Regions from separate parts of the Cytobacillus sp. FSL K6-0129 genome, predicted to be linked through region 2. Evidence: a T-box and tRNA genes for the amino acid it is inferred to sense, from the RefSeq annotation. Region 2 holds a T-box; the other regions hold tRNA genes.
The links. The T-box of region 2 lies ahead of metG (methionine--tRNA ligase). A T-box ahead of a tRNA ligase gene usually reads a tRNA of that ligase, here a tRNA-Met.
Positions count from the first base shown of each region.

Region 1 (6,821 bases), 1.1 Mb from region 2:
TTGCTGTATACATCCCACTAGTTTCCTCTACTGCATCTACCCATGCCACCTGATGATCATCAATTGACTGAACGATTTCTAACCTCACATTTGCCTCTTCAAGTCCTTGTTCTTCTTTAGTAATATGAATATCAAATGGAGTTTCCTCATTCGTCTTAATATCAGCAGTAGGACTTATATGTATCGCTACATTTCCATCATGCTCATGTGCGCTGTGGCCTTGATTTTCTTCTTCGTTATCTATTTCAGCACTGCCTACCGCCACTTTAACTTTAGGCATAGTGTGCATACTTCTTGCGGTGACATGTGACTGAATATGATAGATAGCATCTTTTTCAAATGTATAGGATGCAACGTACTTGCCATCATTCTCGTGTTCTGCTTCTATTAATTCACCATTATCCTTTTTCCCATCTTCCCACAATTCAAATTTTACTTCATCTGCATCTTCCACAGACTCGTCTCCCTGAGTAACAGTAACTTCCAAGCGTACTTCTTCGTTCCTTTTAATCTGACTTGGTATCGAGATACTGGCATCGATTGCAGCAGGAACTGATCCTTCCCCACCACTAGAGTTTGCATCATTCTCTGCATTTCCACAAGCAGCAAGAAAAATAATCATAATTACAGAAAAGGTTGATATCCACTTCTTCATAAAAAGCCCCTCTTTCTTAAACATCTAATCTTTCTCATCTATATTACTAATAATATGTGTTAGAAAAGTGAAATAATTTGTTAATGAGAGAAATATGTAAAATAAAGAAAATATAGGTATAAAAAAAGATTTATTTGGAGAAACTTCTATTACAAGTGTAAATCCCCCTTTTTAGCTTCCATTCATGGAAGCTTTTTTTTTGTACTTATCTACAAAGCTTTCAACTAGATGCCTAGAAGCTTAATTTAAAATTAATCATACAAAAAAAGCTCATAAACCTTATAGAAGATTTAAGAGCTTTGACGCGCCTTAGAGGATTCGAACCTCTGACCCACAGCTTAGAAGGCTGTTGCTCTATCCAGCTGAGCTAAAGGCGCAAACTAAAATATGTATGGCTCCGCAGGTAGGATTCGAACCTACGACCGTTCGGTTAACAGCCGAATGCTCTACCACTGAGCTACTGCGGAATAATATAAATGGTGGGCCTAAATGGACTCGAACCATCGACCTCACGCTTATCAGGCGTGCGCTCTAACCAGCTGAGCTATAGGCCCCTATTTAAGCGGGTGAAGGGAATCGAACCCTCATCATCAGCTTGGAAGGCTGAGGTTTTACCACTAAACTACACCCGCATTTAAGAACTTCAACATACCGGTGGTCGGGGTCGAACCGACACTCCCGAAGGAACACGATTTTGAGTCGTGCGCGTCTGCCAATTCCGCCACACCGGCATAAAGGCAACACCCGGATTTGAACCGGGGATAAAGGTTTTGCAGACCTCTGCCTTACCACTTGGCTATGCTGCCATAACTGGGCTAGTAGGGTTCGAACCTACGAATGACGGAATCAAAATCCGTTGCCTTACCACTTGGCTATAGCCCAATAAAATGTTTAAAAATGGGGCGGCTGATGGGAATCGAACCCACGAATGTCGGAACCACAATCCGATGCGTTAACCACTTCGCCACAACCGCCATAATTGGCAGGGGTAGTAGGAATCGAACCCACATCAAAGGTTTTGGAGACCTTCGTTTTACCATTAAACTATACCCCTAGATGGTGGAGGGGGGCAGATTCGAACTGCCGAACCCGAAGGAGCGGATTTACAGTCCGCCGCGTTTAGCCACTTCGCTACCCCTCCAAAAAAGACTAAATGGTGGCTCAGGACGGAATCGAACCGCCGACACAAGGATTTTCAGTCCTTTGCTCTACCGACTGAGCTACTGAGCCAAAATAATAAATATGTAAATGGCGGTCCGGACGGGACTCGAACCCGCGACCTCCTGCGTGACAGGCAGGCATTCTAACCAACTGAACTACCGGACCAGATTGCGGGGGCAGGATTTGAACCTGCGACCTTCGGGTTATGAGCCCGACGAGCTACCGGACTGCTCCACCCCGCGATAATAAATATTAATGGCGGAGGAAGAGGGATTCGAACCCCCGCGGGCTTTAACACCCCTGTCGGTTTTCAAGACCGATCCCTTCAGCCAGACTTGGGTATTCCTCCATTAATAAAAAAGCAATAGCGGCGGAGGGGATCGAACCCCCGACCTCACGGGTATGAACCGTACGCTCTAGCCAGCTGAGCTACACCGCCATAGAATATTTTGTATAAAATTAATTGGTGGAGCCTAGCGGGATCGAACCGCTGACCTCCTGCGTGCAAAGCAGGCGCTCTCCCAGCTGAGCTAAGGCCCCTAAAAATATATATGTATATCTAGTGGTCGGGAAGACAGGATTCGAACCTGCGACCCCTTGGTCCCAAACCAAGTGCTCTACCAAGCTGAGCTACTTCCCGATACAAAACGCGCCCGAGAGGAGTCGAACCCCTAACCTTTTGATCCGTAGTCAAACGCTCTATCCAATTGAGCTACGGGCGCATATGGAGCGGAAGACGGGATTCGAACCCGCGACCCTCACCTTGGCAAGGTGATGTTCTACCACTGAACTACTTCCGCAAATATTCATTATAAAATACTAATGCGGGTGAAGGGAGTCGAACCCCCACGCCTTGCGGCGCCAGATCCTAAGTCTGGTGCGTCTGCCAATTCCGCCACACCCGCAAATATAAATGGTGAGCCATGAAGGACTCGAACCTTCGACCCTCTGATTAAAAGTCAGATGCTCTACCAACTGAGCTAATGGCTCGTACAAAGGACGAGTGGTGCCGGCCAGAGGACTTGAACCCCCAACCTACTGATTACAAGTCAGTTGCTCTACCAATTGAGCTAGGCCGGCAAATAAACACAAAAATGGTGGAGGATGACGGGATCGAACCGCCGACCCTCTGCTTGTAAGGCAGATGCTCTCCCAGCTGAGCTAATCCTCCAAAATGGTGACCCCTACGGGATTCGAACCCGTGTTACCGCCGTGAAAGGGCGGTGTCTTAACCGCTTGACCAAGGGGCCAAAAAATAACCCCAAAAATTGGGGTAGTTTGCCCGGCAGCGTCCTACTCTCACAAGGGGACAGCCCCTAACTACCATCGGCGCTGAGAAGCTTAACTTCCGTGTTCGGTATGGGAACGGGTGTGACCTTCTCGCTATCGCCACCGGACTATGAAATTGTAAGGGAATCGTTCCCTCAAAACTAGGTAATGTTGAAGAAGATATTTATGAGTAATCGCCTATGCGTTGCTGATGCGACTACTTACGTAGTGCTGTCTAGCTGCGGCGGCTTGGAGCCGCCCGCATTTCGTATTGTCCAGCTACAGCGCCTAGGTGCTCGAGGTCATAAGTCAAATTTGTCATGAGGTTAAAGAACAACCTCCTGTCAAATCTGTCTTATGCTTGTCGCACCTGTGCAAGGCGCTTTCGCTTTTCGTTTTTGGTTAAGTCCTCGATCGATTAGTATTAGTCAGCTGCATGTGTCGCCACACTTCCACCTCTAACCTATCAACCTGATCATCTTTCAGGGATCTTACTAGCTTGCGCTATGGGAAATCTCATCTCGAGGGGGGCTTCATGCTTAGATGCTTTCAGCACTTATCCCTTCCGCACATAGCTACCCAGCGATGCCTTTGGCAAGACAACTGGTACACCAGCGGTGCGTCCATCCCGGTCCTCTCGTACTAAGGACAGCTCCTCTCAAATTTCCTGCGCCCACGACGGATAGGGACCGAACTGTCTCACGACGTTCTGAACCCAGCTCGCGTACCGCTTTAATGGGCGAACAGCCCAACCCTTGGGACCGACTACAGCCCCAGGATGCGATGAGCCGACATCGAGGTGCCAAACCTCCCCGTCGATGTGGACTCTTGGGGGAGATAAGCCTGTTATCCCCGGGGTAGCTTTTATCCGTTGAGCGATGGCCCTTCCATGCGGAACCACCGGATCACTAAGCCCGACTTTCGTCCCTGCTCGACTTGTAGGTCTCGCAGTCAAGCTCCCTTGTGCCTTTACACTCTACGAATGATTTCCAACCATTCTGAGGGAACCTTTGGGCGCCTCCGTTACTCTTTAGGAGGCGACCGCCCCAGTCAAACTGCCCACCTGACACTGTCTCCCATCCCGATAAGGGATGTGGGTTAGAATTTCAATACAGCCAGGGTAGTATCCCACCGACGCCTCCACCGAAGCTAGCGCTCCGGCTTCTAAGGCTCCTACCTATCCTGTACAAGCTGTACCAAAATTCAATATCAGGCTACAGTAAAGCTCCACGGGGTCTTTCCGTCCTGTCGCGGGTAACCTGCATCTTCACAGGTACTATAATTTCACCGAGTCTCTCGTTGAGACAGTGCCCAGATCGTTACGCCTTTCGTGCGGGTCGGAACTTACCCGACAAGGAATTTCGCTACCTTAGGACCGTTATAGTTACGGCCGCCGTTTACTGGGGCTTCGATTCAAAGCTTCGCGTGAGCTAACCTCTCCTCTTAACCTTCCAGCACCGGGCAGGCGTCAGCCCCTATACTTCGCCTTGCGGCTTCGCAGAGACCTGTGTTTTTGCTAAACAGTCGCCTGGGCCTATTCACTGCGGCTCATCAAGGCTTTAACACCCTAATGAGCACCCCTTCTCCCGAAGTTACGGGGTCATTTTGCCGAGTTCCTTAACGAGAGTTCTCTCGCTCACCTTAGGATTCTCTCCTCGCCTACCTGTGTCGGTTTGCGGTACGGGCACCTTATTCCTCGCTAGAGGCTTTTCTTGGCAGTGTGGAATCAAGAACTTCGGTACTAAATTTCCCTCGCTATCACAGCTCAAGGTATATGACCATGGGATTTGCCTCATGGTCCCTCTAACTGCTTAGACGCACATCCAATAGTGCGCTTACCCTATCCTCCTGCGTCCCCCCATCACTCAAACAGAATACGGTGGTACAGGAATATCAACCTGTTGTCCATCGCCTACGCTTTTCAGCCTCGGCTTAGGTCCCGACTAACCCTGAGCGGACGAGCCTTCCTCAGGAAACCTTAGGCATTCGGTGGATGGGATTCTCACCCATCTTTCGCTACTCATACCGGCATTCTCACTTCTAAGCGCTCCACCAGTCCTTACGGTCTAGCTTCAACGCCCTTAGAACGCTCTCCTACCACTGAACATCAACGATGTTCAATCCACAGCTTCGGTGATACGTTTAGCCCCGGTACATTTTCGGCGCGGAGTCACTCGACCAGTGAGCTATTACGCACTCTTTAAATGGTGGCTGCTTCTAAGCCAACATCCTGGTTGTCTAAGCAACTCCACATCCTTTTCCACTTAACGTATACTTTGGGACCTTAGCTGGTGGTCTGGGCTGTTTCCCTCTTGACTACGGATCTTATCACTCGCAGTCTGACTCCCATGGATAAATCTTTGGCATTCGGAGTTTGTCTGAATTCGGTAACCCGATGAGGGCCCCTAGTCCAAACAGTGCTCTACCTCCAAGATTCTTACGCATGAGGCTAGCCCTAAAGCTATTTCGGAGAGAACCAGCTATCTCCAAGTTCGATTGGAATTTCTCCGCTACCCACACCTCATCCCCGCACTTTTCAACGTACGTGGGTTCGGGCCTCCATCCAGTGTTACCTGGACTTCACCCTGGACATGGGTAGATCACCTGGTTTCGGGTCTACGACCACATACTAAATTCGCCCTATTCAGACTCGCTTTCGCTACGGCTCCGTCTGTCCAACTTAACCTCGCATGTAATCGTAACTCGCCGGTTCATTCTACAAAAGGCACGCTATCACCCATTAACGGGCTCTAACTACTTGTAGGCACACGGTTTCAGGATCTCTTTCACTCCCCTTCCGGGGTGCTTTTCACCTTTCCCTCACGGTACTGGTTCACTATCGGTCACTAGGGAGTATTTAGCCTTGGGAGATGGTCCTCCCTGCTTCCGACGGGATTTCTCGTGTCCCGCCGTACTCAGGATCCACTCTGGAGGGAACGAAGTTTCAACTACAGGGCTTTTACCTCCTATGGCGGGCCTTTCCAGACCTCTTCGTCTATCTCGTTCCTTTGTAACTCCGTATAGAATGTCCTACAACCCCAAGAGGCAAGCCTCTTGGTTTGGGCTAATCCCGTTTCGCTCGCCGCTACTCAGGGAATCGCGTTTGCTTTCTCTTCCTCCGGGTACTTAGATGTTTCAGTTCCCCGGGTCTGCCTTCCATACCCTATGTATTCAGGTATGGATCCTATCCCATAACGGATAGGGGGTTTCCCCATTCGGAAATCTCCGGATCAAAGCTTACTTACAGCTCCCCGAAGCATATCGGTGTTAGTCCCGTCCTTCATCGGCTCCTAGTGCCAAGGCATTCACCGTGCGCCCTTATTAACTTAACCATTGTTCGGCTTGCGATAAGCTACGCATTTCGGCGTCAGCTCACTCGTCAACATCCTCATGTGCACAAGACGCACACTCCGGTGTTTCCTCGCTCGCTTCCTTGAACTGCTTGCTTCTCACAACCCTCTCGGTTGTGTTTATTAAAAAAGTTTAGTATCTTAAATCAATCTATAATATATAGAGAGAAAAAATAACTAAGGTGGCGATTACTCGGTAATCTTCTTCATTACATTATCTAGTTTTCAAAGAACGATTGAATTGAGAGATTATACTCTCAAAACTGAACGAACAGTCTAACATCAAGTTAATTCCGTATATTCCTTAGAAAGGAGGTGATCCAGCCGCACCTTCCGATACGGCTACCTTGTTACGACTTCACCCCAATCATCTGTCCCACCTTAGG
Region 1 covers NZ_JBBOXM010000001.1:2,242,145-2,248,965, forward strand. Annotated here, with positions in the region: gene MHI57_RS11175 (FixH family protein) at 1-655, opposite strand, end outside; tRNA gene MHI57_RS11180 (tRNA-Arg) at 959-1,032, opposite strand; tRNA gene MHI57_RS11185 (tRNA-Asn) at 1,048-1,122, opposite strand; tRNA gene MHI57_RS11190 (tRNA-Ile) at 1,133-1,209, opposite strand; tRNA gene MHI57_RS11195 (tRNA-Gly) at 1,217-1,287, opposite strand; tRNA gene MHI57_RS11200 (tRNA-Leu) at 1,305-1,386, opposite strand; tRNA gene MHI57_RS11205 (tRNA-Cys) at 1,391-1,461, opposite strand; tRNA gene MHI57_RS11210 (tRNA-Gln) at 1,466-1,537, opposite strand; tRNA gene MHI57_RS11215 (tRNA-His) at 1,554-1,629, opposite strand; tRNA gene MHI57_RS11220 (tRNA-Trp) at 1,636-1,709, opposite strand; tRNA gene MHI57_RS11225 (tRNA-Tyr) at 1,713-1,796, opposite strand; tRNA gene MHI57_RS11230 (tRNA-Phe) at 1,810-1,885, opposite strand; tRNA gene MHI57_RS11235 (tRNA-Asp) at 1,905-1,981, opposite strand; tRNA gene MHI57_RS11240 (tRNA-Met) at 1,985-2,058, opposite strand; tRNA gene MHI57_RS11245 (tRNA-Ser) at 2,073-2,165, opposite strand; tRNA gene MHI57_RS11250 (tRNA-Met) at 2,182-2,255, opposite strand; tRNA gene MHI57_RS11255 (tRNA-Ala) at 2,281-2,356, opposite strand; tRNA gene MHI57_RS11260 (tRNA-Pro) at 2,380-2,456, opposite strand; tRNA gene MHI57_RS11265 (tRNA-Arg) at 2,465-2,538, opposite strand; tRNA gene MHI57_RS11270 (tRNA-Gly) at 2,542-2,616, opposite strand; tRNA gene MHI57_RS11275 (tRNA-Leu) at 2,640-2,721, opposite strand; tRNA gene MHI57_RS11280 (tRNA-Lys) at 2,731-2,806, opposite strand; tRNA gene MHI57_RS11285 (tRNA-Thr) at 2,821-2,896, opposite strand; tRNA gene MHI57_RS11290 (tRNA-Val) at 2,912-2,987, opposite strand; tRNA gene MHI57_RS11295 (tRNA-Glu) at 2,992-3,066, opposite strand; rRNA gene rrf (5S ribosomal RNA) at 3,097-3,213, opposite strand; rRNA gene MHI57_RS11305 (23S ribosomal RNA) at 3,484-6,417, opposite strand; rRNA gene MHI57_RS11310 (16S ribosomal RNA) at 6,744-6,821, opposite strand, start outside.
Region 1: it encodes a tRNA-Met, which carries the amino acid that the T-box ahead of metG (methionine--tRNA ligase) is inferred to sense. The anticodon was not compared.

Region 2 (6,821 bases):
TGCCGATAAAGTGAAGACCGATGGCTAATCCATAAAATAAAGCTTCACCAGAGTGAACATCAGATGAGAATACAATATAAGAAACCATAAATGTATAGATAGCGAAAAAAGTTGCTTGCACAAAATAGGCGGCGTTTTGGTTCATTTTTTGCGCTTTTGTAGATTTTGCGAATTTATACACACTATAGTAAACAATTAATCCGATCAACCCTAAGAAGTATAGTTCGGAATCGATCGCTAGTGTGCCACCTAACTTATCTTGTTCTTCATGCATGGAAGGGAGAATATATACAAATACATAAGCGATCGCCACACCGCCGGAAAGTGAAAGTATTTTCTGCTCTTTCATTGGTAGCCATTTAATAATCCTTAGTGCAAAAAGTTGAATGAATATAAGAATAACGCCAATGATGATGGATTCAATGGTCATGGTGATTCCCCTCCTATTTCTCTACCCTTCTATATACCCAAAAATCATAAATGAGTCATCCTCCGCCAATTTTTATTTGTCTGGTTATTTAACCTGACGAGACGAGATAAAAGGCCAATAGTAGTAATAAGTAAGCTATGAGAGGGAAAAGAATAATCCATGGTCAGTGGTAGATGACGCCGCGTGCCTGCCCTATGAGCCCAGGCCTTTCATTGGTAATCGAAAGATAAATCGTCGGCAAATATTGTTTTCCCGTGCCGCCGAGAAATAGATAAAGACCCGTGATTTGGCCGAAATACACAACCAACAATGGTGAAAAAAGTAAAAAAGGAAGCGTTAGCGAGTCATTCAGCACGAAAATCCGCCACGAAAGCCGAGCAAATAGCATTAGCAAGTCATTCAGCCAGAAAATCCGTCACGAAAGCCGAGCAAATAGCATTAGCGAGCCATTCAACTAGAAAACCCGCCACGAAAGCCGAGCAAATAGCATTAGCAAGTCATTCAGCCAGAAAATCCGTCACGAAAGCCGAGCAAATAGCATTAGCAAGTCATTCAGCCAGAAAATCCGTCACGAAAGCCGAGCAAATAGCATTAGCGAGTCACTCAGTCAGAAAATCCGCCACGAAAGCCGAGCAAATAGCATTAGCGAGTCACTCAGTCAGAAAATCTGCCACGAAAGCCGAGCAAATAGCATTAGCAAGTCATACAGCCAGAAAATCCGTCACGAAAGCCGAGCAAATAGTATTAGCGATTCACTCAGTCAGAAAATCCGCCACGAAAGCCGAGCAAATAGCATTAGCGAGTCATTCAGCCAGAAAATCCGTCACGAAAGCCGAGCAAATAGCATAGGCGAGTCATTCAGTTAGAAAATCCGCCACGAAAGCCGAGCAAATAGCATTAGCGAGTCATTCAGTTAGAAAATCCGCCACGAAAGCCGAGCAAATAGCATTAGCAAGTCATTCAGTTAGAAAATCCGCCACGAAAGCCGAGCAAATAGCATTAGCGAGTCATTCAGTCAGAAAATCAGCCACGAAAGCCGAGCAAATAGCATTAGCAAGTCATTCAGTCAGAAAATTCGTCACGAAAGCCGAGCAAATAGGGCATTAGCGAGTCATTCAGTTAGAAAATCAGCCACGAAAGCCGAGCAAATAGCATTAGCGAGTCACTCAGCCAGAAAATCCGCCACGAAAGCCGAGCAAAACACATTTGCCTTTCACTTCTCCCATTGACTTTCAAAACCCAGTTGATTACAATTACATTTAAATATTTTCACTCTAAAAGCAATGAAGAGAAAAAGTAGAATGTGTCGTTTTTTAAGCAGAGAGCTTCGGTAGCTGAGAAGAAGCAAAAAGCAATCATTCGAAAATGGTCTCTGAGCTGTGTACTGAACATACTTGTTTATAAGTATAAGTAGGCTACACCGAGTTTTGGCACTCGTTATCAATGTCACAGTATAAAGGCCGATTGGGACTGGCGTACTTGATGAGGCAAGTAGGGTAACCTATTTGTGAAATAAGGTGGTAACGCGTGGTGTAAACCTCGCCCTTAGCTAGAAATAGCTATGGGGCGAGGTTTTTTGTTTGCAGTCATGTCTCAATCAATCAGGCTAACAATTTAGGGGGAATAGAAGATGAGTATTTTTATTGGTGGGGCGTGGGCTTATGCAAATGGATCTTTACATCTCGGTCATGTTTCAAGTTTGCTACCTGGAGACATTTTGGCAAGATATTATCGTTTAAAAGGAGAAAAAGTGCTATATGTTTCAGGCAGTGATTGTAATGGTACACCGATTACTGTGAAGGCAAGACAGGCGGGGGTAGAGCCGCAGGCGATAGCGGATCACTATCACCAAGAGTTTGTTGATTGCTTTACGCAATTAGGTTTTTCTTATGATATTTATACAAGAACAGATACAGCTCATCATCATCATGTAGTACAAGAAATATTTTTAGCGCTTTTAGAAAAAGGCTTGATCTACAAGCGAAAGGTAGAGCAAACCTATTGTGACCATTGTCAGCAGTTCTTGCCAGACCGCTATGTGGAAGGATTATGTCCAGTTTGCAATGAACCTGCCAGAGGTGATCAATGTGATCATTGTGCAACCATCTTAGAGCCCCTTGAACTTCATGAACGCAGCTGTAAAATTTGTGGTCACACACCGACGACAAGGGAGACAGAACATTTTTATTTTGCACTAAGTGACTTACAAGCTGATTTGGAGAAATATACACAACGGGCTGAGGTGCAACATTTATGGAGAGAGAATGCACTGCATTTAACGAAAAGGTATTTAGGTGAAGGCTTGCACGACAGAGCCATTTCTCGAGATCTACCAATCGGTGTCAGTGTCCCTGTTTCTGGTTATGAAGATAAAAAGGTGTATGTATGGATTGAGGCGGTTTCAGGCTATTATTCAGCAAGTAAAAAGTGGGCCGAAGAAAACAATCAGGATGATCATCATTTTTGGTCAAATGAAACAACCTCGTATTATGTGCACGGAAAAGATAATATCCCGTTCCACACGGTCATTTGGCCCGCCATTTTACAAGGAATAGGAATTGCGGCATTGCCGACAAGGGTGATTTCCAACGAATATGTTACTTTAGAAAAAAAGAAGTTATCGACGAGTAAAAATTGGGCTGTTTGGGTGCCTGATTTCTTAGAAAGATATGAACCAGATTCGATTCGCTACTTTCTTACGATTAATGCACCGGAGAATCGCGATGCCGATTTTTCTTGGATAGAGTTTATCTATAGTCATAATAGCGAATTGCTCGGTGCATATGGGAATTTTGTGAATCGTACGTTGAAGTTTATTGAAAAATCATTTGCCGGTGTCATTACAACGACGGATATTGATGAAAAGATAAAAGGAGAAATTAACTGCTTATATCAAGAAGTTGGAAACCTCATTGAACAAGGGAGCATGAAGCAAGCCCTAGAGAATATATTCGCCTATGTGCGAAAATCTAATAAATATTTTGATGAGCAAAAGCCATGGCAACAATGGCATGAGGATCAAGGAACTTGTGAAAAAACGTTAGCTAATTGTGTTTATCTTCTTGCCAACCTCGCGCAATTACTTTCTCCTTTTTTACCGTTTTCAAGTGAAAAGGTATTTGAATTACTCAATGTCCAAGAGCGGAGATGGCAAGAGGTTGTTTTGAATGGTGTGACACTCACTGCACCAGTTGAACCATTGTTTGCGCGCATTGATGTAGAGAACATTGAAAAAGAATTAACGAGATTACAAGCACAATCACTTATCTAATAATCGCCGGAAGCAGGACTTTACTTAGCAAACAAAGAACCAATACTTGGGTGGTGAAGTGATGAGGTCAGAAACAGAAATGATGGCTACGATTATAGACTTTGCAAAAAACGAAGAGAGGATTTTTGCTGTCTATATGAACGGTTCCAGAACAAATATAAATGTCCCAAGAGACCAGTTTCAAGATTATGATATTGTTTATGTCGTTGAAGATACCGAGCCTTTTATTAAAAATCAAAATTGGATCGCATCATTCGGCGAGTTGATTATGAAGCAAGAACCAGATAAAAATGATTTTGGTAAAGAAATAGTGCAAGACTTCAAGAGTTATGGTTTTCTGATGCTATTTACAGACGGCAATCGCATCGATCTTCGCTTTCAAACGAAGGAAGTGATGCGAAAAGAATATGGGGAAGATAAACTGACTGTTCCTTTATTAGATAAAGGTGAGTACTTGCCCATTATTCCTCCTCCGACAGATGTCGATTACCACGTGCAAACACCGAGTGAAGGTGAATATGATGCTTATACAAATAACTTCTGGTGGTGTCTACAAAATGTGGCGAAAGGCATTTGGCGAGATGAATGGCCATATGCTCAAGCAATGTTTAACTCTGACATAAGAGACGCATTAAACAAAATGGTCGATTGGTGGATCGGTATTCAATATGATTTTCGTATTTCTACTGGTAAGTTAGAAAAATATTATAAGTGTTATCTCCCTCCTTCCTATTGGGAGATGTACAGAAAAACTTATAGTGATGGAGATGAGGAAAATATGTGGGAAGCAGTTATGACCACATGCGAATTGTTTCGTGCGTTAGCTCAAGAAGTGGCTAATCACCTTCGATTCTCTTATCCTATCAATGATGATCGCCGCATGTTGGCGTATTTGGAGGGGGTTAGGCAATTACCGAAAGCGTGAAGGAGATAGGCTACTTAAAGAATGAGAGGAAAAAGCGGAAAAAGGGATTGAAGACCTTTCGTATAAGGGTAAAGAATTGTACGACTTAAAAGCAAAGGGATGGATTCACACAATGAATATTCTTTCCTATTCTTATAAAAAACGGGGAGCGATTGAATTTACTTTCGATGCTTTTCCCCATTCAAAAGTAGTCTTTCACCCAATTAAAACGTATTATTTCATTCGCACTGTGCGCTGGAATGCGGCGGATCCTGTTGTGACAAGAAGAGATTTAGAGAGAATGGAAATGGTAGCTAACTTAGAGATGGGTACACTTGAACATTATAAAAAAAGAAAAGGTTATAAACCACTAACACTATAAATGTAAGCCAGTAAGGAGGAAGCCGATGCCATCTTATCAACCTAAATTACCTTTAACAGCGGATGAAAGGTCTAGACTACGAGAGGCAAGATTGAAGATCAGCCAAATACATATACTTGGGATAAAAGAAATTAGTCAGCATTTAAATATATCAGATGAAAGGGCACGGAAGATTAAGGGATGGGCAGACTTCCAATTGGTGCCCTCAATTGGTTTTGAATTAGCGGATAAACTTGTTCGATATCTGCAAATCTATCGTTTAGAAGATATAAAGAATGAAAACCCTGGACAACTATTTGATCTGCTGGAAAAGGAAATGGGTGTGAGAACGGATGGCTGTGTGGAAGATCAAATTCGCTGTGTCATTCATTTTGCTAACAATAAGCAAATGTCTAAAAAATGGTTTGACTTCACGGAGGAGAGGAAGGCGTATCGCATAACACATGGCTTTCCATCAGATCGACCAGAGAAATCGTGGAGGGACTAGGAGAAGTTGGCTATTGTGATTCAAGAGAGTAGCTTATTGCAAAGTCCGCTCTCCATCAAAAGTCGTAAGTAAGATACAGCTTTTATCGGTCGTGATGAGTTCTCTTTTGTATAAAAATATAATTAGATAAAGGAGGACTGATGATGCAATGATAGAAGGCTTATATGAAGCTCATTTACCAGTCAAAAATTTAGATGACGCGATTGAATTTTATACGAATCTAGGGTTACAGGTGGCATTAAGGGATGAAGATACAGTATTTCTCTGGATTGAAAAGGATAAAAGTTGGTTAGGTCTATGGCAAGGTGAAGAGTACAAGTTGCCTTATCATCCTTCTGTTAGACATGTTGCCTTTCGCGTTTCCTATGAAAATTTAAAGCGGTCATTAAATTGGTTAGAAACAAAGGGAATTGAAGCAGTGCCATTTGGTAACAGAAAGTCGGTGGCTCCATTTATTCGATCACATCAAAGTAATGCGTCAGTTTATTTTAAAGACCCGGACGGCAATAGTTTAGAGTTGATGTGTACGGTGGATACACCAGAGGAGTTGCAGAAAGTTTGCAAAAAGTGGTCTATCACTGAATGGGAAGAATCTTTGAAGGGACTTAAGCTACAAGATATATATAAATAGAGTAATTTTACGAAAAAATGTTGCTTCATATATCATTTTTTCGTTTTTTTTTGCCTTGTAAGAGTTGAGCGGTAATATGGTTACATTTAGAAAATGCCAAAGAGATAAAGTGATAAAAATAGGTTACTTGTCCACACGAAAATGATCTCTTCTTAATAAACTATCAGGATAAAGATTAAATTCTTGTGGAAAGGAGTGTTACATTTGGCTGATTGTAATAGAAATGCTTTAGGGACATGTTCCGATGCAGGTGGCTATAATACTACTGCAAGTGGTGTGGCTTCGCATGCGGAAGGTAGTACAACAGAAGCTGTTGGCACAGCGTCTCATGCGGAGGGCTATAATAGTATAGCAACTGGTGAGACATCACATGCCGAGGGTTATGCATCAACAGCAACAGGTGCAGCTTCTCACGTGGAAGGCTCAAGTACTAATGCGACGGAGGTCGCCGCACATAGTGAAGGGTTTAATACACTAGCGAGTGGGCAAGCCTCCCATGCGGAGGGGAATTCGACGGAAGCTTTAGGCACAGCATCCCATGTGGAAGGCTTTGAGAATATGGCGATTGCTGATAGCTCACATGCAGAAGGTTATGGAACAACAACAGATGGAATTGGTTCACATGCAGAAGGGGCTCAATCAAATGCAGGTGGAGTCGCTGCGCATGCAGAAGGTTTTAGTACAACTGCAAACGGCGATGGGTCTCATGCGGAGGG
Region 2 covers NZ_JBBOXM010000001.1:3,350,200-3,357,020, forward strand. Annotated here, with positions in the region: gene MHI57_RS16870 (hypothetical protein) at 1-430, opposite strand, end outside; gene MHI57_RS16875 (hypothetical protein) at 740-1,279, shown strand; T-box leader at 1,705-1,980, shown strand; gene metG (methionine--tRNA ligase) at 2,061-3,701, shown strand; gene MHI57_RS16885 (aminoglycoside 6-adenylyltransferase) at 3,763-4,626, shown strand; gene MHI57_RS16890 (hypothetical protein) at 4,739-4,987, shown strand; gene MHI57_RS16895 (helix-hairpin-helix domain-containing protein) at 5,013-5,474, shown strand; gene MHI57_RS16900 (VOC family protein) at 5,623-6,105, shown strand; gene MHI57_RS16905 (peptidase G2 autoproteolytic cleavage domain-containing protein) at 6,310-6,821, shown strand, end outside.

Region 3 (6,821 bases), 1.3 Mb from region 2:
GGCGGCTTCCTTTGCCTCCAGCAAGCAACATCGCTACACATTTCTTGTTAGCCATTTACAACATCACTCCTTTTTCTTTTTCTAACAGGACGTAAAACTGAAATACCGAATGGTGGTATCGTCATTTCGATGCTGTATGGTTTTCCATGATAGGATAGTTTTTTTGTATTTAATACACGTTTATTAATACAATGGGAGCCACCAAATTCATTATTATCACTATTAAACACTTCTCTATAACTCCCATTTTTAGGAACACCCATTCGAAAATTCATATATACTTGAGGGGAAAAGTTACATACAACAATTAATATTTCTTGTTCTTCTACTCCTTTACGAATAAATGAAAAAATGGATTGCTGATGGTTATTAGCATCAATCCACTCAAAACCTTCTGATCTGTGGTCCCATTCATATAATGATTTAGATCTCTTATATAACTTTATTAACTTCTTCACATAATGATTCGTTTTTGCATGCATTTCATACTGAAGTATGTGCCAATCCAACTCAGCTTCATCTTTCCACTCGGCAAATTGTCCTAGCTCAAACCCCATAAATAACAGCTTTTTACCTGGATGTGTCATCATAAAACCTAAGAGCAAACGATATTGGGCAAATTTTTGCCAATAATCTCCTGGCATCTTGTCTAGCAGGGATTTCTTCCCATGGACAACCTCATCATGTGATAACGGTAAGAGAAAATTTTCGGAGTATGCATACATTAATGAAAAAGTCATTTTATTATGGTGGTATTGCCGTTCATGTGGGGCTTTCTCCATATAAGATAATACATCATTCATCCACCCCATATTCCATTTATAACTGAAACCTAATCCGCCATAGTGAACAGGAGCCGTTACTTGGGGCCAATCTGTAGAATCCTCTGCCATCATCAAGATAGAAGGATCATAAGCAAAAACAGCCTTATTTAATTTCTGTAAAAATTGAATACCAAATGGATTTTCCCTATTCTCGTTATTAGGCCAAAAAATGATATTTGATACTGCATCAATTCTAAATCCATCGACATGGTATTTTTCCATCCAAAAAATAGCATTGGATATGAGGAAACTATGAACCTCTGTTTTACTTAAATTAAAATTAGCTGTACCCCAAACAAAATTTTCCCTATCAGCTTCTGTTTCGTATTCATAAACATATTCACCATCTAAACAATATAGCCCATGTTGATCTTTACAGAAATGTCCTGGTACCCAATCTAAAATAACACCAATATTATTTTGATGACATTGATCAATAAAAAACATTAAATCTTTTGGTTCACCATATCTACTAGTAGCCGAATAATAGCCTGTTCCTTGATACCCCCATGAACGATCATAAGGGTGTTCAATTATAGGCATCAATTCAATATGTGTAAAACCATGCTCCTTTACGTAAGGAATGATTTCTTCTGCTAGTTCACTGTATGTCAATAAAAGGCCATTCCTCTTTTTCCATGTACCTAAGTGCATCTCATATATCATCATAGGTTCTGAAAATGCTTTCCTTTGTTGTTTTTCCTTTTGCCAGCCTTGGTCCTTCCATTTGTAACCTTCTAAGGAATAAACAATCGAAGCAGTACTAGGCCGTAATTCTGAACAAAAAGCAAAAGGATCAGCCTTTAAAAAAGTTTGTTCATCCTTGTTCTTAATTGCATATTTATAAAGTTCTCCTGTTAAATCTCCATCTAGCTGAATTCTCCATATCCCCTCTTTATTTACTTTATCTAATGAAAAACCTTCGCCATTCCAATGATTAAAAGAACCAACTAATGATATTGAGGTGGCATGTGGAGCATAGATAGTAAAGGAAGTAACCCAATTATCTCCTTCTTTATGACGGTGTGATCCAAACAGTTCGTATGCCTTAAATAAGCTTCCTTCATGAAACAAGTGCATTTCGAATTCAGTGGGGTATGCAGTTGTATTCATCTTAATTCATTCCACTCCTTGTATTACATTACTCTTTCTTAAATAATTCGTCTTAAGTATAAAAATCCCTTGTTATTTTTCGAATTATTTTGACATCTAATGACAGATAATATAACATCCAAAAAGTGTTAGCCACATAAAAAAGAAGCTGTCAACTTATGTTGACAGCTTCTTTTTTATGACCCCTACGGGATTCGAACCCGTGTTACCGCCGTGAAAGGGCGGTGTCTTAACCGCTTGACCAAGGGGCCAACTGGCGGAGAAGGAGGGATTTGAACCCTCGCGCCGGTTGCCCGACCTACACCCTTAGCAGGGGCGCCTCTTCAGCCACTTGAGTACTTCTCCATATGGCTCCGCAGGTAGGATTCGAACCTACGACCGTTCGGTTAACAGCCGAATGCTCTACCACTGAGCTACTGCGGAATAATATAAATGGTGGGCCTAAATGGACTCGAACCATCGACCTCACGCTTATCAGGCGTGCGCTCTAACCAGCTGAGCTATAGGCCCCTATTTAAGCGGGTGAAGGGAATCGAACCCTCATCATCAGCTTGGAAGGCTGAGGTTTTACCACTAAACTACACCCGCAATGGGGCGGCTGATGGGAATCGAACCCACGAATGTCGGAACCACAATCCGATGCGTTAACCACTTCGCCACAACCGCCATAAAAGATGGCTCAGGACGGAATCGAACCGCCGACACAAGGATTTTCAGTCCTTTGCTCTACCGACTGAGCTACTGAGCCAAAATAATAAATATGTAAATGGCGGTCCGGACGGGACTCGAACCCGCGACCTCCTGCGTGACAGGCAGGCATTCTAACCAACTGAACTACCGGACCAGATTGCGGGGGCAGGATTTGAACCTGCGACCTTCGGGTTATGAGCCCGACGAGCTACCGGACTGCTCCACCCCGCGATAATAATATGAATGGCGGAGGAAGAGGGATTCGAACCCCCGCGGGCTTTAACACCCCTGTCGGTTTTCAAGACCGATCCCTTCAGCCAGACTTGGGTATTCCTCCGAATAATGGTGGACCTTGTAGGACTCGAACCTACGACCGGACGGTTATGAGCCGTCTGCTCTAACCAGCTGAGCTAAAGGTCCATCATTCTATCTATGGTAGCGGCGGAGGGGATCGAACCCCCGACCTCACGGGTATGAACCGTACGCTCTAGCCAGCTGAGCTACACCGCCATAGAATATTTTGTATAAAATTAATTGGTGGAGCCTAGCGGGATCGAACCGCTGACCTCCTGCGTGCAAAGCAGGCGCTCTCCCAGCTGAGCTAAGGCCCCTAAAAATATATATGTATATCTAGTGGTCGGGAAGACAGGATTCGAACCTGCGACCCCTTGGTCCCAAACCAAGTGCTCTACCAAGCTGAGCTACTTCCCGATACAAAACGCGCCCGAGAGGAGTCGAACCCCTAACCTTTTGATCCGTAGTCAAACGCTCTATCCAATTGAGCTACGGGCGCTTAATTTTAAAAAGAATGGTGCCGAGGACCGGAATCGAACCGGTACGGTAGTCACCTACCGCAGGATTTTAAGTCCTGTGCGTCTGCCAGTTCCGCCACCCCGGCACATATTGGAGCGGAAGACGGGATTCGAACCCGCGACCCTCACCTTGGCAAGGTGATGTTCTACCACTGAACTACTTCCGCAAATATTTAAAATGAAAAATGGTGCGGGTGAAGGGAGTCGAACCCCCACGCCTTGCGGCGCCAGATCCTAAGTCTGGTGCGTCTGCCAATTCCGCCACACCCGCATATTAAAATGATCAAATGGTGAGCCATGAAGGACTCGAACCTTCGACCCTCTGATTAAAAGTCAGATGCTCTACCAACTGAGCTAATGGCTCGTACAAAGCACGAGTGGTGCCGGCCAGAGGACTTGAACCCCCAACCTACTGATTACAAGTCAGTTGCTCTACCAATTGAGCTAGGCCGGCAAATACACACAAAAAATGGTGGAGGATGACGGGATCGAACCGCCGACCCTCTGCTTGTAAGGCAGATGCTCTCCCAGCTGAGCTAATCCTCCAATATGTATGCCCGGCAACGTCCTACTCTCACAAGGGGACAGCCCCTAACTACCATCGGCGCTTTAGAAGCTTAACTTCCGTGTTCGGTATGGGAACGGGTGTGACCTTCTCGCTATCGCCACCGGACTTTTTAAAGACATATATTATTATAACGTCTTTAATAAAATTTTCAAGAGAAATTTTAAATCATTCTCTGAAAACTAGGTAATGTTGAAGAAGATATTTATGAGTAATCGCCTATGCGTTGCTGATGCGACTACTTACGTAGTGCTGTCTAGCTGCGGCGGCTTGGAGCCGCCCGCATTTCGTATTGTCCAGCTACAGCGCCTAGGTGCTCGAGGTCATAAGTCAAATTTGTCATGAGGTTAAAGAACAACCTCCTGTCAAATCTGTCTTATGCTTGTCGCACCTGTGCAAGGCGCTTTCGCTTTTCGTTTTTGGTTAAGTCCTCGATCGATTAGTATTAGTCAGCTGCATGTGTCGCCACACTTCCACCTCTAACCTATCAACCTGATCATCTTTCAGGGATCTTACTAGCTTGCGCTATGGGAAATCTCATCTCGAGGGGGGCTTCATGCTTAGATGCTTTCAGCACTTATCCCTTCCGCACATAGCTACCCAGCGATGCCTTTGGCAAGACAACTGGTACACCAGCGGTGCGTCCATCCCGGTCCTCTCGTACTAAGGACAGCTCCTCTCAAATTTCCTGCGCCCACGACGGATAGGGACCGAACTGTCTCACGACGTTCTGAACCCAGCTCGCGTACCGCTTTAATGGGCGAACAGCCCAACCCTTGGGACCGACTACAGCCCCAGGATGCGATGAGCCGACATCGAGGTGCCAAACCTCCCCGTCGATGTGGACTCTTGGGGGAGATAAGCCTGTTATCCCCGGGGTAGCTTTTATCCGTTGAGCGATGGCCCTTCCATGCGGAACCACCGGATCACTAAGCCCGACTTTCGTCCCTGCTCGACTTGTAGGTCTCGCAGTCAAGCTCCCTTGTGCCTTTACACTCTACGAATGATTTCCAACCATTCTGAGGGAACCTTTGGGCGCCTCCGTTACTCTTTAGGAGGCGACCGCCCCAGTCAAACTGCCCACCTGACACTGTCTCCCATCCCGATAAGGGATGTGGGTTAGAATTTCAATACAGCCAGGGTAGTATCCCACCGACGCCTCCACCGAAGCTAGCGCTCCGGCTTCTAAGGCTCCTACCTATCCTGTACAAGCTGTACCAAAATTCAATATCAGGCTACAGTAAAGCTCCACGGGGTCTTTCCGTCCTGTCGCGGGTAACCTGCATCTTCACAGGTACTATAATTTCACCGAGTCTCTCGTTGAGACAGTGCCCAGATCGTTACGCCTTTCGTGCGGGTCGGAACTTACCCGACAAGGAATTTCGCTACCTTAGGACCGTTATAGTTACGGCCGCCGTTTACTGGGGCTTCGATTCAAAGCTTCGCGTGAGCTAACCTCTCCTCTTAACCTTCCAGCACCGGGCAGGCGTCAGCCCCTATACTTCGCCTTGCGGCTTCGCAGAGACCTGTGTTTTTGCTAAACAGTCGCCTGGGCCTATTCACTGCGGCTCATCAAGGCTTTAACACCCTAATGAGCACCCCTTCTCCCGAAGTTACGGGGTCATTTTGCCGAGTTCCTTAACGAGAGTTCTCTCGCTCACCTTAGGATTCTCTCCTCGCCTACCTGTGTCGGTTTGCGGTACGGGCACCTTATTCCTCGCTAGAGGCTTTTCTTGGCAGTGTGGAATCAAGAACTTCGGTACTAAATTTCCCTCGCTATCACAGCTCAAGGTATATGACCATGGGATTTGCCTCATGGTCCCTCTAACTGCTTAGACGCACATCCAATAGTGCGCTTACCCTATCCTCCTGCGTCCCCCCATCACTCAAACAGAATACGGTGGTACAGGAATATCAACCTGTTGTCCATCGCCTACGCTTTTCAGCCTCGGCTTAGGTCCCGACTAACCCTGAGCGGACGAGCCTTCCTCAGGAAACCTTAGGCATTCGGTGGATGGGATTCTCACCCATCTTTCGCTACTCATACCGGCATTCTCACTTCTAAGCGCTCCACCAGTCCTTACGGTCTAGCTTCAACGCCCTTAGAACGCTCTCCTACCACTGAACATCAACGATGTTCAATCCACAGCTTCGGTGATACGTTTAGCCCCGGTACATTTTCGGCGCGGAGTCACTCGACCAGTGAGCTATTACGCACTCTTTAAATGGTGGCTGCTTCTAAGCCAACATCCTGGTTGTCTAAGCAACTCCACATCCTTTTCCACTTAACGTATACTTTGGGACCTTAGCTGGTGGTCTGGGCTGTTTCCCTCTTGACTACGGATCTTATCACTCGCAGTCTGACTCCCATGGATAAATCTTTGGCATTCGGAGTTTGTCTGAATTCGGTAACCCGATGAGGGCCCCTAGTCCAAACAGTGCTCTACCTCCAAGATTCTTACGCATGAGGCTAGCCCTAAAGCTATTTCGGAGAGAACCAGCTATCTCCAAGTTCGATTGGAATTTCTCCGCTACCCACACCTCATCCCCGCACTTTTCAACGTACGTGGGTTCGGGCCTCCATCCAGTGTTACCTGGACTTCACCCTGGACATGGGTAGATCACCTGGTTTCGGGTCTACGACCACATACTAAATTCGCCCTATTCAGACTCGCTTTCGCTACGGCTCCGTCTGTCCAACTTAACCTCGCATGTAATCGTAACTCGCCGGTTCATTCTACAAAAGGCACGCTATCACCCATTAACGGGCTCTAACTACTTGTAGGCACACGGTTTCAGGATCTCTTTCACTCCCCT
Region 3 covers NZ_JBBOXM010000001.1:2,034,280-2,041,100, forward strand. Annotated here, with positions in the region: gene MHI57_RS09995 (glucose-1-phosphate adenylyltransferase) at 1-55, opposite strand, end outside; gene glgB (1,4-alpha-glucan branching enzyme) at 48-1,937, opposite strand; tRNA gene MHI57_RS10005 (tRNA-Glu) at 2,117-2,188, opposite strand; tRNA gene MHI57_RS10010 (tRNA-Ser) at 2,192-2,282, opposite strand; tRNA gene MHI57_RS10015 (tRNA-Asn) at 2,286-2,360, opposite strand; tRNA gene MHI57_RS10020 (tRNA-Ile) at 2,371-2,447, opposite strand; tRNA gene MHI57_RS10025 (tRNA-Gly) at 2,455-2,525, opposite strand; tRNA gene MHI57_RS10030 (tRNA-His) at 2,528-2,603, opposite strand; tRNA gene MHI57_RS10035 (tRNA-Phe) at 2,613-2,685, opposite strand; tRNA gene MHI57_RS10040 (tRNA-Asp) at 2,705-2,781, opposite strand; tRNA gene MHI57_RS10045 (tRNA-Met) at 2,785-2,858, opposite strand; tRNA gene MHI57_RS10050 (tRNA-Ser) at 2,872-2,964, opposite strand; tRNA gene MHI57_RS10055 (tRNA-Ile) at 2,971-3,047, opposite strand; tRNA gene MHI57_RS10060 (tRNA-Met) at 3,061-3,137, opposite strand; tRNA gene MHI57_RS10065 (tRNA-Ala) at 3,163-3,238, opposite strand; tRNA gene MHI57_RS10070 (tRNA-Pro) at 3,262-3,338, opposite strand; tRNA gene MHI57_RS10075 (tRNA-Arg) at 3,347-3,420, opposite strand; tRNA gene MHI57_RS10080 (tRNA-Leu) at 3,437-3,525, opposite strand; tRNA gene MHI57_RS10085 (tRNA-Gly) at 3,532-3,606, opposite strand; tRNA gene MHI57_RS10090 (tRNA-Leu) at 3,626-3,710, opposite strand; tRNA gene MHI57_RS10095 (tRNA-Lys) at 3,728-3,803, opposite strand; tRNA gene MHI57_RS10100 (tRNA-Thr) at 3,818-3,893, opposite strand; tRNA gene MHI57_RS10105 (tRNA-Val) at 3,910-3,985, opposite strand; rRNA gene rrf (5S ribosomal RNA) at 3,995-4,112, opposite strand; rRNA gene MHI57_RS10115 (23S ribosomal RNA) at 4,424-6,821, opposite strand, start outside.
Region 3: it encodes a tRNA-Met, which carries the amino acid that the T-box ahead of metG (methionine--tRNA ligase) is inferred to sense. The anticodon was not compared.